3 regions of the Methylobacterium sp. FW306-05-D genome follow, and region 2 is predicted to be linked to each of the others. Evidence: riboswitches for the same ligand, from Rfam matches in the RefSeq annotation. Region 2 holds a riboswitch; each other region holds the start of a gene.
The links. A riboswitch is a leader RNA that binds a small molecule or an ion and turns the genes downstream of it on or off. The one in region 2 is predicted to bind cobalamin.
Positions count from the first base shown of each region.

Region 1: linked by a shared signal. The riboswitch ahead of AC3WLN_RS13985 (CbtB domain-containing protein) and the one ahead of AC3WLN_RS16150 (TonB-dependent receptor) in region 2 are both predicted to bind cobalamin.
Region 3: linked by a shared signal. The riboswitch ahead of AC3WLN_RS05045 (TonB-dependent siderophore receptor) and the one ahead of AC3WLN_RS16150 (TonB-dependent receptor) in region 2 are both predicted to bind cobalamin.

Region 1 covers NZ_JBYSXL010000037.1:11,129-15,532, reverse strand. The annotation lists gene AC3WLN_RS14000 (cobyric acid synthase) at 1-205, opposite strand, end outside; gene cobO (cob(I)yrinic acid a,c-diamide adenosyltransferase) at 225-836, opposite strand; gene cobU (bifunctional adenosylcobinamide kinase/adenosylcobinamide-phosphate guanylyltransferase) at 833-1,345, opposite strand; cobalamin riboswitch at 1,452-1,644, shown strand; gene AC3WLN_RS13985 (CbtB domain-containing protein) at 1,701-1,877, shown strand; gene AC3WLN_RS13980 (CbtA family protein) at 1,905-2,660, shown strand; gene AC3WLN_RS13975 (DUF1636 family protein) at 2,653-3,081, shown strand; gene cobW (cobalamin biosynthesis protein CobW) at 3,078-4,112, shown strand; gene cobN (cobaltochelatase subunit CobN) at 4,120-4,404, shown strand, end outside.
Region 2 covers NZ_JBYSXL010000048.1:19,488-23,891, reverse strand. The annotation lists gene AC3WLN_RS16155 (quinone-dependent dihydroorotate dehydrogenase) at 1-372, shown strand, start outside; gene AC3WLN_RS16150 (TonB-dependent receptor) at 384-2,402, opposite strand; cobalamin riboswitch at 2,676-2,875, opposite strand; gene AC3WLN_RS16145 (hypothetical protein) at 2,951-3,262, opposite strand; gene AC3WLN_RS16140 (FdhF/YdeP family oxidoreductase) at 3,567-4,404, shown strand, end outside.
Region 3 covers NZ_JBYSXL010000008.1:5,001-9,404, forward strand. The annotation lists gene AC3WLN_RS05040 (acetyltransferase domain-containing protein) at 1-441, opposite strand, end outside; gene AC3WLN_RS05045 (TonB-dependent siderophore receptor) at 441-2,561, opposite strand; cobalamin riboswitch at 2,787-3,010, opposite strand; gene AC3WLN_RS05050 (hypothetical protein) at 3,202-4,131, opposite strand; gene AC3WLN_RS05055 (DUF6471 domain-containing protein) at 4,128-4,259, opposite strand.

The DNA.
Region 1 (4,404 bases), on a different contig from region 2:
CCACCCCGGCCGCCCGCGCCTGCAGCGCCTGGGCCCGGCCGATCTCGCCGCCATCGGCCGTGACGGCGGCGTTGTTCGACATGTTCTGCGGCTTGAACGGCCGCACCGCGAGCCCCCGCCGCGCGAAGACCCGGCACAGACCGGCCACGATCAGCGACTTGCCGACATCCGAGCCGGTGCCCTGGATCATGAGGGCGCGGGTCATCGGGCGCGCGTCCGGACCATCAGAACTCGATCCCCACCTGCGCCTTCACCCCGGCGGCGAAGTGGTGCTTCACGGATGCCATCTCGGTGACGAGATCGGCGGCCTCGATCAGGGCCGGCTTGGCGTTGCGGCCGGTGACGACGACGTGGAGGTCCGGGCGGCGGGCCCGGAAGGCCGCCACCACGGCGTCGAGGTCCAGGTAGTCGTAGCGCAGGGCGATGTTGAGCTCGTCCAGCACGACGAGGCGGATCGTCGGGTCGGCCATGAGGTCGAGGGCCTTGGCCCAGGCGTGCTCGGCGGCGGCGATGTCACGGGCCTTGTCCTGGGTCTCCCAGGTGAAGCCTTCCCCCAAGGTGTGCCAATCGATGCGGTCGCCGAAGGCCTCGAGGGCGTGCTTCTCGCCCGTGTCCCAGGCGCCCTTGATGAACTGCACCACGCCGACGCGCCAGCCGTGGCCCAGCGCCCGCAGCATCAGCCCGAGGGCCGCCGTGGTCTTGCCCTTGCCGGGTCCGGTGTTGACGATGAGGAGCCCCTTCTCGATCGTCTTCTCCGCGACCTCGGCGTCCTGCACGGCCTTGCGCTTCTCCATCTTTTCGCGGTGGCGCGCGGCCTCGGTTTCGGCATCCGTCATGGGGTGGCTCCGGGTTGGGGTTTCACGACCAGGGGAAGGCCCGCCACCGTGAGGACGACGTGGTCGGCTTGGGCCGCGAGGCGCTGGTGCAGGCGCCCGGCGGCGTCGCGAAACCGGCGGGCCAGCGCATTCTCCGGCACGATCCCGAGCCCGACTTCGTTGCCGACCAGGACCACCGGGCCGGGTGCCGCCGCGCAGGCCGCGAGCAGCGCGGCGGTGGCGGCCTCCACGTCGGCCTCCGACAGGATGAGGTTGGTCAGCCAGAGGGTCAGGCAATCGACCAGCACCGGCCCGGTCGCGGCGGCGACCGCCTCGGCCAAGGCGAGCGGCACGTCCTGCGTGATCCAGCCCTCCGGGCGGCGGGCGCGATGGAGCGCGATGCGCGCCCGCATCTCGTCGTCCCAGGCCTGGGCGGTGGCGAGATAGAGCCACGGGCCGGGACAGGCTTCGATCAGCGCCTCGGCATGGGCGCTCTTGCCCGAGCGCGCGCCGCCGAGCACGAGGGTCATTCGGGGAGTCGGGTGCGGCATGCGGAACGCTGTGCCCGAAATCGGGGCCTCCGGTCAAAGGCGGGAAACCCGCGCGGGCCGCGTTGTCAGCGCACCGGCAACCGCGTAGAAGCGTGGATCGGACGGTGCCCCGGCAACGGGGTGAAAAGGGAATGCGGTGAGGGGGCGACCCTGAAACCGCGGCTGCCCCCGCAACTGTGAGCGGAGACGGGACTGCCATCAGCCACTGGAGCGATCCGGGAAGGCGGCAGGACCAGCGACCCGCGAGCCAGGAGACCTGCCGCCCGAGAGTGGACCTGCCGTCCACCCGCTCGATGCTTGACGGCCGCCGGCGGGGCGGCCAGGAGATGACCCGATGTCGACCAACACCCTCGTCCTGACCGGCACCCGCACCAACGAGCGCCTCGGCGCCGTCCTCGTGGCCGCCTTCCTCGGCCTCGGCCTCGTGTTCATGGCGGGCTTCGCCCCGGCGATGGCGCTGCACAACGCGGCGCACGACTTCCGCCACAGCCAGAACTTCCCCTGCCACTGAGCGCCTGCGCTTAAGGCAGACAATCCCATGATCATCCGGCTCGTGTCGGCGGCCCTGGTCGCCGGCTTCCTCGCGGCCGTCGTCGCGACGGGCCTGCAGCTCGCGCTCACCTCGCCGCTCATCATCGCGGCCGAGCGCTACGAGACGCAGGCCTCCGCGGCGTCCGCCCTGCCGATTCCCGCATCGCTGATCGTGCGCGTCCACGGCGGTCACGATCACGGCACCCGCGACCCCTCGGTGGCGGGCGGCGAGGTCGCGCCCGACTGGCAGCCCGGCCCCGGCCTGCCGCGCATGGCCTTCACGGCACTCGCCACCCTGGTGGGCGGCATCGGCTACGCCCTCCTGCTCGGCGCCATGCTCCTCGCCTGCAACCGCGAGCCCAGCCCCGAGGCCGGCCTGCGCTTCGCCATCGGGGGCTTCCTCGCGGTGGCACTGGCCCCGGCGCTCGGCCTCGCGCCGGAACTCCCCGGCATGGAGGCCGCGCCCCTGGCCGACCGCCAGTTCTGGTGGGTAATGACGGCCGCAGCCACCGCCATGGGCCTCTACCTCATCGCGATCCGGCGGGCGCCGATCTCCATCGCGGGCGGCATCGTCCTTCTGGTGGCGCCGCACCTGGCCGGCGCGCCGGAGGCGAGCCACGCCGCCTCGAACCTGCCCGCGTCCTACGCGGCGCAATTCGCCGCGCGCTCCCTCGGCATCGCCTTCGTGTTCTGGGCGGTGATCGGGCTGGCCTATGGCTGGGCCTGGGGCCTGTTCGGCCGGAATCGGCCGGTTCATGCCTGAGCCGGAATCCATCGCCCCCGTCACGCTCTACGTCTGCGCCACCTGCCGGGCGGCCGGCGACGTCTCCGAGCCGCGCGCCGGAGCGCTCCTGCTGGCCGCCCTCCAGGAGGCGGTGAGCACGGGCGCCCATCCGGGCATCACGGTCGAGGGCGTCGAATGCCTCTCGGTCTGCAAGCGCCCCTGCACCGTGGCGGTGGCCTCGCAAGGCCGCTGGACCTACGTCTACGGCGACCTCGACCCGGTCGCCTCCGCCGGCACCATCCTGGACGGCGTCGCGCTCTATGCCGAGACGCCGGACGGCATCGTGCCGTGGAAGGCGAGGCCTCAGGAATTCCGCAAGGGCGTCGTCGCCCGCATCCCGCCGTTCCCCGCTCCCCTGCCGCCCGTCGCGGCGACACCCCATCCGGACGCCGCCGAATGACCCTCGTCGCCAAGATCCCCTGCACCATCGTCACGGGCTTCCTCGGGGCCGGCAAGACCACCCTGGTGCGCCACCTCGTGGAGAACGCGAACGGCCGGCGCCTCGCCATCATCGTCAACGAGTTCGGCGATATCGGCTTCGACGGCTCGTTCCTGGCCGCCTGCGGCATCGAGGGCTGCGGCGACGAGGACATCGTCGAGCTCGCCAACGGCTGCATCTGCTGCACCGTGGCCGACGACTTCGTGCCGGCCCTGAACAAGCTCCTCGACCGGGCCGATCCGCCCGAGCACATCCTGATCGAGACCTCGGGCCTCGCCCTGCCAAAGCCCCTCGTCCAGGCCTTCCAGTGGCCGGCGATCCGTTCGCGGGTGACCGTGGACGGCGTGGTGGCGGTCATCGACGGTCCCGCCGTGGCCGCGGGCTTCTTCGCCGACGACCCGACGGCCCTGGCCGCCCAGCGCGCCGACGATGCCAGCGTCGACCACGACAACCCGCTGGAAGAGGTGTTCGAGGACCAGCTCCTCTGCGCCGACCTCGTGGTGATGAACAAGGCCGACCTCCTCGACGCGGCGGGCCGCGACAAGGTCCGCGCCGAGGTCGCCGGGCACCTGCCCCGCGCCGTGAAGATGGTGGAGGCCGAGCACGGCCGCCTCGACCCGCGCGTGATCCTGGGAATCCAGGCGGCGGCCGAGGACGATCTCGACGCGCGCCCCTCCCACCACGGCGAGGGCGAGGACCACGACCACGACGACTTCGATTCGGTGGCGTTGCCGGTGACGGCGACGGCCTCCGCCGAGGACCTCGCCATCCGCGTCGCGCGCGCCGCCGAGACGGAGGGCGTGCTGCGCATCAAGGGCTTCGCCGAGGTCACCGGCAAGCCGATGCGCCTCGTGGTCCAGGGCGTCGGCGCCCGCATCGCGCACCATTACGACCGTCCCTGGAAGGCCGCCGAACCCCGCGACGGCCGCCTCGTGGTCATCGGCCTCAAGGGCTTCGATCAGGGCGCCGTCGCCGCCGCCCTGGCGGGATGAGCCCCCCATGCACCTGATCCGCATCGATACGGTCTCCCTCGACGAGGGCGAAGCCGCGGTCGATCTCGGTCAGGCGCCGGGGGACATCGTGTTCCTGTCCTTCACCGATTCGGATCTCTTCGGGATGGCCGGCGCTCACGCGGCGGCCTTCCCGCCGGGTTCGGCCGAGATACCGACCCTGCGGCTCGCCAAGCTCGCTAAGCTCCGCCACCCGATGTCGGTCGACCTCTACGTCGAGTCGGTGATCGCCAAGTCGCGGATCGTGGTCATCCGCTGCCTCGGCGGGCTCGAT
Region 2 (4,404 bases):
GTCGTGTCCAACACCACGATCGCCCGGCCCGAGACCCTGCGCGAGGCCGGCCTCGCCCGCGAGACCGGGGGCCTCTCCGGCCGGCCGCTCTTCGCGGCGGCGACGCGCCTGCTGGCCGAGACCTACCTGCGGGTCGGCGAAAAGCTTCCCCTGGTCGGGGTCGGCGGCATCGACTCGGCGGAGGCCGCCTGGACCAAGATCCGGGCCGGCGCCAGCCTGCTCCAGCTCTATTCGAGCCTCGTCTATGCCGGCCCGGGCCTGATCCCGGAGATCAAGGCCGGCCTCGTCTCGCGGATGGAGGCCGAGGGCGCGAGCCGGCTCGCGCCCCTGGTCGGGCGCGACGCCGCCGCCCTGGCCAAGCTGCCGGGCTGAGGGCCGCGGGGCTAGAACCGCCCCGCCAGGGTCAGGCGTACCGCCGTCGGCTCGACCGGATGGAAATGGCGGTCGGCGACGCCGTCCGCCGCCTCGCCGGGCAGGCGCGAGGTGTAGAAGTAGGTGATCTGGTCGGCCTTGGCGTTGGTCAGGTTCAGCACGTCGAGGGACAGGCTGACCCCGTTGTCGAAGGTGTAGCCGACCCGGCCGTTGACGAGGGCGGTCGGGCGCGAGCGCACCGAATTGTCCTCGATCAGCGGTCGCGGCCCGAAATAGCGGAACCGCATCGACCCGAACCAGCCCGGCCCCGCGCCGAAGGTGAAGCCGGCCGAGGCGATCGTGGTCGGCGCCTCGGGAACCCGGTTGCCGACGGGGTCCCGGTCCGCGAAGCGGGCATGGGTCACCGTGAGATCGCCCTCCAGGGAGAGCCAGGGCGTCACCGCGTAGCGATTGGTCCACTCGACGCCGAAGCGGCGGGTGGGGCGGCTCGGCTCGGTGGTGCCGCTGTCGCCCTGGAACAGGTTCTCGGAGGCGAAATCGAGCTGGAACAACGTCACCGCCGTCTCCAGCCCAGCGAGGCTGCGGTTGCGCAGGCCGATCTCGGAGCCCGTGGAGGGCACGAGGAAGGGCGAGCGGCTGATGTTGAACAGCGGGCTCGTCGGGTCGACGGTGGCGGTGACGCCGCGGGCGTCGTTGGAATGGAAGCCGCCGCCGTAGTTCACGAACAATTCGGTGTCGAACCAGGGCCCGAGCACCAGGCCGAGCTTCGGATTGACGATGCCGTCCCGGGCGCGCCCGGAATTGGCCGGCGTGTCCGAGCGGACATCGGCGTAGAACCCGTCGGCGCGGAAGCCCAGGCTGGTGCGCAGCCAGTCGGTCCAGCGCACCCGGTTCTCGACGTAGAACGCGGCGCTCGCCTCCAGCACCCGGTCGTCCAGCACGGTCGAGCGGTACTGCCGCGCGGCGGTGTTGAAGAGGCCGACCCGGATGTCGTCGGTGCGGGTCTGGAGGCCGAACTCGTTCTCCATGGGCAAGTCGAACAGGCTGCCCGGGACGGTGTGGCTGACCTCGCCGCCGCCGAGAACGCGGCTGTCGCGCTGGCGGAACTGGTCGCCGGCGACCGGGTCGTTGAGGAAATAGGTGAAGTCGTTGAACAGGTTCATCCCGTAGCGGATCACGTAGGCGCTCGCCCGGGTGATGCCGGCCTCGCTCGTCCGGCTCCAGCGGCCCGAGAGCGAGAAGCGGCCGGTGTCGCCGCCATCCGTGGGGTTCAGGCTGCCGAAGCGGCCGATGATCCCCTCCGCGACCGCCCGCTCCGGGATCTGGTTGGTGGCGTTCCACTTCGCCCAGTAGGCCATGCCCGTGACCGCGAAGCCGTCGAGGGCCGTGCCCTGGCTGTAGCGGACGACGCCGTTGAGCTTGGCGAGCCGGTCCGGCACGTCCCAGGGCCCGTCATAGGTCTGGGCCTCGCCGGCGACCAGAAGGTTGCCGGCGCCGAGGGGCGCGGAGGCGATGCTGAGCGCGCGCTTGTAGCCGAAGCTGCCGAAGGAGGTCAGGGCGAGGTTCTTATCGACCGTGTCGAGATAGTCGATCCGCACCGAGCCGGCCGAGGCGAAGTCGCCGTCCCGGACGAAGTAGGGTCCCTTGTGGAACTCCACCGCGCCGACGAGCTCGGGGATGAGAAAGTTCAGATCGGCGTAGCCCTGGCCGTGGGCGTGGGTGCGCATGTTCACCGGCATGCCGTCCACGTGAAGCGCGATGTCAGTGCCGTGGTCGAGGTTGAACCCGCGCAGGAAGAACTGGTTGGCCTTCCCCTCGCCGGAATGCTGGGTGACGATGAGGCCGGGCACGCTCTCCAGGGCCTCGCCCGGCCGGGTGATCGGCCGGCTGTTGAGCGCCGCGCCCGAGAGGATGCCGGCGCTCGCCGCATCGACGGTCCGCAGGCCGCCCCCGATGCCGGTGACGCCGCCGACGAAGCCCGCATGGGCGGCCGGTCCGCTGCCGCCGGTGGCCGGGGCCTCGGCCGTCACGGAGAGTTCGGCGAGGTCCGCCTGCGCGGACTGGGCGACGGCGCTCCGGACCCCGGCGCCGCAGCAGGCGAGGCCGGCACAGGAGGCCAGCAGCCAGGATCGCAAGGCAGGACATCGCAAGGCAGGGCTTGGACGGGTCAGCGACCCGGAACGGGAGGACGGCATAAGACCTCGAGCGACGTCTGTGGCACGTCACCGCGAACGAGGCCGGCCCGGATGCCGCACGGCATCCACCCCGACACCCACCGGGACACCCCGCCCGATGCGTTTCGCGTGTGACCACGACTGACGGCAGGTCTCCTGGCTCGCGGGTCACCGCCCTCTCATCGTCTTCCCAGGCCGGATGGGCCCAGTGACGTGCTGATGAGGGGCTCGCCGCTCACAGTTGCGGGGGCAGCCGCGGCCTCGGGCTCACACCCTCACCGCGTTCCCTTTTGATCCTCGTGACCGAGGAACCGTCGCGGGACAGGAGGCCCGATGGGCCGCGGCAGCGTCAATGGCCGCGCGTGGTTTTCGGGCCGGTGTGCCCGGTGCGCGACAGGAGACCCTCAGCGCCGGCCGTCCGGTTTTCGCACAGGCTCGCGCCGATGCCCGGTTCCGGCCAGCACCGCGCCGCCGGCCGCGAGGCCGAGCAGGATCCACTTCAGGGGAAGCCGCTCCGCGCCCTCGCTGCGCTGGGGCTCGGTGACCATGTGGCCGGGCGGGAGCTCGACCCCGGGCTTGCCATAGGCCCGCGCGTCGGCGATCTGCTCGGCCGACACGGCCCATTCGGCGCCGATCTGGCGGTCATGCGCCATCACCGCGAGGCCGACCGCGAGGGCGACGGCCGCCGCCGCGAAGATCCTCACCGGCGTCCTCATGTCCCGCGCTCCCGCATCCCGGGCGTCTCCGCCGCCGTTTCGGCCCGAGGGTTAGGCGATCGGCCGGCGCTTCGCCAGGGAGCGGCCCCGGCGACGGGCCACCCGGTCTCCCGCAATGCGGCTCAGAACGATTTTAACCTGCCGGTCACCGGCTCTGCAAAAAACGCATGGGACCCCTAACGGCATGACTGGCCTGCGTTTTCGCGTGATTGAGTGCCCGCGCCGCATCGCGATATCGCTGGGCGGCTAGGCTCCGTTCCGCGACCGATCCTCGGCCGCGCGGGCCCGTCCCAGAGACCCGTTCATGGATCACCCGGTCGCGACCCCGAAGCGTTCGTCCGCCGCCGGCGGCTGGGGGGCCCTGAAGAGCTGCGGCAAGCACCTGCTCGGCAGCCGGGCCCCGCTCTCGGGCGCCCGCGCCATGCTGAAGGCCAACCAGCCCGACGGCTTCGACTGCCCGGGCTGCGCCTGGGGCGACCCGGCGCACGGCTCCTCCTTCGAGTTCTGCGAGAACGGCGTGAAGGCGGTCTCCTGGGAGGCCACCGACAAGCGCACGCCGCCGAAGTTCTTCGCCCGCCACACCGTGACCGAGCTGCGCGGCTGGACCGACTACGCCCTGGAGGGCGAGGGCCGCCTGACCCATCCGATGCGCTACGACGCGTCGCGCGACCGCTACGTCGCCACCACCTGGGACGCCGCCTTCGCGGAGATCGGTGCCACTCTGCGCGGGCTCGACCACCCGGACCAGGCCGAGTTCTACACCTCGGGCCGCGCCTCCAACGAGGCCGCCTACCTCTACCAGCTCTTCGCCCGGCACTACGGCACCAACAACTTCCCCGACTGCTCCAACATGTGCCACGAGGCCAGCGGCATCGCCCTGCAGGCGGCCATCGGCGTCGGCAAGGGCACCGTGCTCCTGGAGGATTTCGAGAAGGCCGACGCCATCTTCGTGGTCGGGCAGAACCCCGGCACCAACCATCCGCGCATGCTCGGCGACCTGCGGCGCGCGGCCCAGCGCGGCGCGAAGGTCGTGGTGTTCAACCCCGTGCGCGAGCGCGGGCTCGAACGCTTCGCCGACCCGCAGAACACCGTGGAGATGCTGCGCGGCGCCAGCGCGCCGGTGGCGAGCCACTACTACCAGC
Region 3 (4,404 bases), on a different contig from region 2:
GAGCAGGCCGGCGAGCGCCACCATGCTGAGGCCGATGGCCCAGATCACCTGCAGGTAGAGGATCGGCGGCAGGAGGCTGCGGGTCCAGGCGAGGTTCACCAGCGTCACCTCCAGCAGGATCAGCAGGAGGCCGCGCTTGAGCAGGAAGGCGCTGGCCGCGCCCCGGTCGCCGTGCTTCTGCGCGTAGAGGCTGGCCGAGAGGCCGGTGAGCAGGATGAAGACCGGCGCGCAGAGGTGGGAGGTCAGCCGCGTCAGGGCGAGGTCCGGCGGGGTGAGGCCGAGATCCATGGGGTCGCGGACCTGGGCGTGCAGGTAGACGAACTCCCGCACGTGGTCGACGAGCATGAGCAGCATGACGAGGCCCCGCAGGGCGTCGATCGCGGCGAGGCGGGCGGCGGCCGGGGGCGAGGCGGCGCCGGAGGACGCCTGGGCGGGGCGCATCAGAACCGCACCGAGAGCGTGCCGGTGAAGCGCCGGGGCGCGCCGGGATAGACCCGGAAGACGTTGAGCGAGCTCTCGTAATAGGTCGCGTCGAAGAGGTTCTCGACGTTGAGGCCGAAGCGCATGTTCTCGTAGCGGTAATAGGCCAGGGCATCGACCGCGATGTAGGCCGGGAGCATGAAGCCGGAGCCCGCCGCGTCCCCGGCCCGCTCGCCGACCCCGCGCACCCCGCCGCCGAGGCCGAGGCCCTTCCAGGGGCCCGCCTGCACCTCGTGCACGGCGAGCAGGCTGCCGGAGTGGCGCGGGATGTTGATCAGCGGCGCGCCCACCGGCAGCACGGTGTCCTTCGTGACCACGGCGTCGGCGTAGACGTAGCCCGCCAGGATCTGGATCTCGGGGGTGATCTGGCCGGCGGCGGTGAGCTCGAAGCCCTGGCTGCGCACCCCGCCGGCCGCCAGGGAGAAGCCGCTGTTGTTGGGGTCGGCCGTGAGCACGTTCTGCCGCTCGATGCGGAAGGCCGCCGCCGTCAGGCCGAGCGCGCCGCCGAACAGGTCGAGCTTGGCGCCGACTTCGTAGCCGAGGCCGGTCTCCGGCTCGAACGGCGCGGAGCGGGCCACCGCGAAGGCGTCGGGGCCGATATTGGGCCGGAAGCTGGTGCCCACGTTGGTGTAGAGGGCGAGCTCCGGCAGGGGCTGGTAGACGAGGCCGGCGCGCGGCGTGGCTGCCACCCGGGTCTGGTCCACCTGGGTCGCCGTGGTGCGCTCGCGGAAGGATTGCTCGAAGACGTCGAACCGGACCCCGAGCAGGGCCTTCCACTCGGGGCTGAGGGCGATCTGGTCCTGGGCGTAGAGGGCCGTGCTGGTGATCCGCTCGAGGTTGTTGCGCCGGATGGTGATCGGCGGCAGAGGTTGGCCGTAGCGCGGATCGTAGATGTCGAGGCTGTAGGGGCTCTGGCGGAAGTTCGAGCGCTCGTAGACCACGCGGCTGTCGGTGCTCTCGCGCTCGAAGCCGAGGAGCACGGTGTGGCCGAATGCGCCGGTGGCGAAGCGCCCCACCACCTCGGCCTGGCCGATCGCCGTGTCCCAGCGGTAATCGCGAACATTCCGGTCGCGCAGCACCGTGCGGTTGTCGGCGGCGATGGCGCGGATCTCCGCCGATTCCCCGGCCAGCGAGCCGGTGTTGAAGTGGGTGGCGAGCCGCATCTGCCAATCGGCGTCGAAGCGGTGCTCGACCCGAACCTGCATCGTGTCCGAGCTCTGGTACGTGCTCTGGCCCGGCTCGCCGAGGAACCGGGAGATCGGCAGGAATCCCAGTTGCTTGTTGATCGCGATGACGCCCCGGTCGAACACGATCCGGTTGCGCAGGAACTCGGTCTCGACGGTGACCTTCGTGTCCGGCGTGACCTGCCAGCTCACCACGGGCGCGACGAGGAGCCGGTCGCCATCCACGAAATCGCGAAAGCTGTTCTGGCGGCCGCCCGCGACGTTGAAGCGGTAGAGCAGCGTGCCGTCCGCGTTGAGGGCGCCGCCGGCATCGACTGTGCCGCGGAACTGCTCGAACGAGCCCCAGAGGCCGCCCATCTCGACGAAGCGCTCGGCCGTCGGCTGCTTGGTGACGACGTTGACGAGGCCGCCCGGGTCGCTGCGCCCGAACAGGCCGCCGCCGGGGCCCTTCAGCACCTCGATGCGCTCGACGTTCTGGGTGTCGGGCGGCGGCGGCGAGCCCCGGTTGATCGGGAAGCCGTTGCGGTAGAGTTCCGAGGTCGTGGTTCCGCGCACGGCGTAGCTGAACACCGTCAGGCCGCCGAAATTATTCTGCTGGGCGACGCCGGGCGTGTAGTTGAAGACCCGGTCGACCCGGGTGGCGGCGAGGTCGGTGATCACCGCGCGGGGCGCGACGGTGACGACCTGGGGCACGTCGCGCTGGGGCGTGTCGGTCTTGGTGCTGCTCACCGCCCGGTCGGCCCGGTAACCCGGCGTCGGGCCGATCAGCCCGATCCCGGGGGCGAGGCCCGCCGCGCCCGTGGCCGGGGCGCCGCCCGCCCCTTCCACCGACAGCTCCTCCAGGGTGACGGCCTCCTGCGCCCGCGCCTCCAGGGCCGGCGAACCCGCCGAGAGCATCGCCGCGAGCGCGCAGCGCGAGCCCCGGCGCCCCGACCGCCGTCGCGCCTCGGCCGCGCGGGGCAGGTTCGGGATCGCGGCCTTCGCGGCGGACGGGCTCGGACGGAGGGACACCGGTGGCGCTCATGGTTGTCGAGCGACGGCCGAGCGGGTGCCCTCACGGGGATCGGATGCCTCGGCAGCCCGGCCCGTTCCAGCGCTCCGCCGGGACACCCCCGCCCGAGAGACATTTCATTGCCCGAGGCAGGCATCCTGGCTGCCGCCTCCTGGCGCACGGGTCGTCGCTCCCGCCCGGCCGTCCCGGTGCGATGCACCGGTGACTCCGGAGGGCGGGACCTCGCCGCCGACAGGTGCGGGGGCCGCTTCGGAAGCGCCCCGATGAGCACCCCGAAGTCCCTCTTCGCCCCCGGGGCCGACGACCCGCGGGAACCTTGGCCGGTGGACCTTTTCCCGTGGCCGGCCGGCAAGTCAACGGGGCGCACTCGATTTTTTGCAACGTTGTAACGTTATGAGCCCCTAAGCCTGATCACGGTTGCGTTGGGTCCGGGAGGGTGACCCGACAGGGTAAATGCACCAAATAGAATTATCACTGATTAAGTGTTTGAATAAATGAATTGATTCGGTAAGCGCTATTTGAGGGTTAATCTAGGATGCGTAAGACATGTATACGGATTGGTTTAAGCGTGTCATCGTTCATCCGTCTGCTCTCGACAAGCGCTTCGACTTTCACGCGCTCTAATTTCGAGAGGGCTTCCCGATCAACGCTTGGAGAAAGTTTTAAGCTAAGCCTCTTTGTAGACATCGCCCCAATATGAAGCCGGCCGGCCCAGCCTATTTCGGCTCTGTCACGGTCAGTTGCGCGGACTTCGAGGATTACGTCAGAGTAGGATTCGATCTCGGTATCATCCTCAAGTTCGGCCAACGTCACCGCATCAGGAAATTCCGCCACAGACTCGCGGCTGATTTCGGGAGCTCCCCCAACACGAATGCGGCCAGCTCTCCCTTTCTTCGCTGGTCGGAATAGGTCAATAGCTGATCTTCCGATTAAGCCGTGCCGTTTAGGGGTTGCTGTTGCTTTAACCGCAGCTTCAAGTTCGTTCGGACTAACATTAAGTGAGCCTGATGCAATATTTATTATAGTGTTGTAGTCACCATTAATATTTGGAGTCGTGTCCTTGTCGCCTTCTTTTTTCCTGCTGAGGCGACTGGTAATTGCTTTTGCGCCTAAGTATAGTAAAACGACAAAAAGTATTGACAATACTGGCTTGTATTCGTCGGGGAACTGTATTCCTGAGATTTGTTCAATCATCTTCGGGACCGCCTTGTCCAAGTCCTTCTGATAAGTAGCAAATATCGCAACGAAAAAAGCTTCTTGCAAAGAGCCACGACGTGCGTATTCTAGATCTATCTTTACTTTACTAACTTCAAATCCAGGATATAGTCTCTCTAAGATTTCTGCGGCAAGCGGTAATAGCTTTTCCTGTGCAATTAGTGTTGCGGCTATTTCCGATAGTGTTATGTCATGATTGTCAGGGTACTCAAGCGAATGCGGAAAAACGAACTCAGTCATCTGCAAGTCTCAGCTGGCGCGCCAATCGCAATCGAGCATTGCAGAAAAAAGACAGCGGTAAAATTCCCGCGAGCGTGCTTGTCACGAAAGTTCGCTTCTGTCTCATTTGGGACGCTGGTAAGTCGCATCTGAAGAGCAAGGAAGGAGTTACGTCCTTGGCTTTGCTCTTAGAGCTCAAATTTCATTTGTCTGAGTGACTGAACGTTGCTCGCCATTTTTGGTGCTTGTGCTCATGCTTTCACTGATAGCTTGCTTGCTATAACAGATATTATA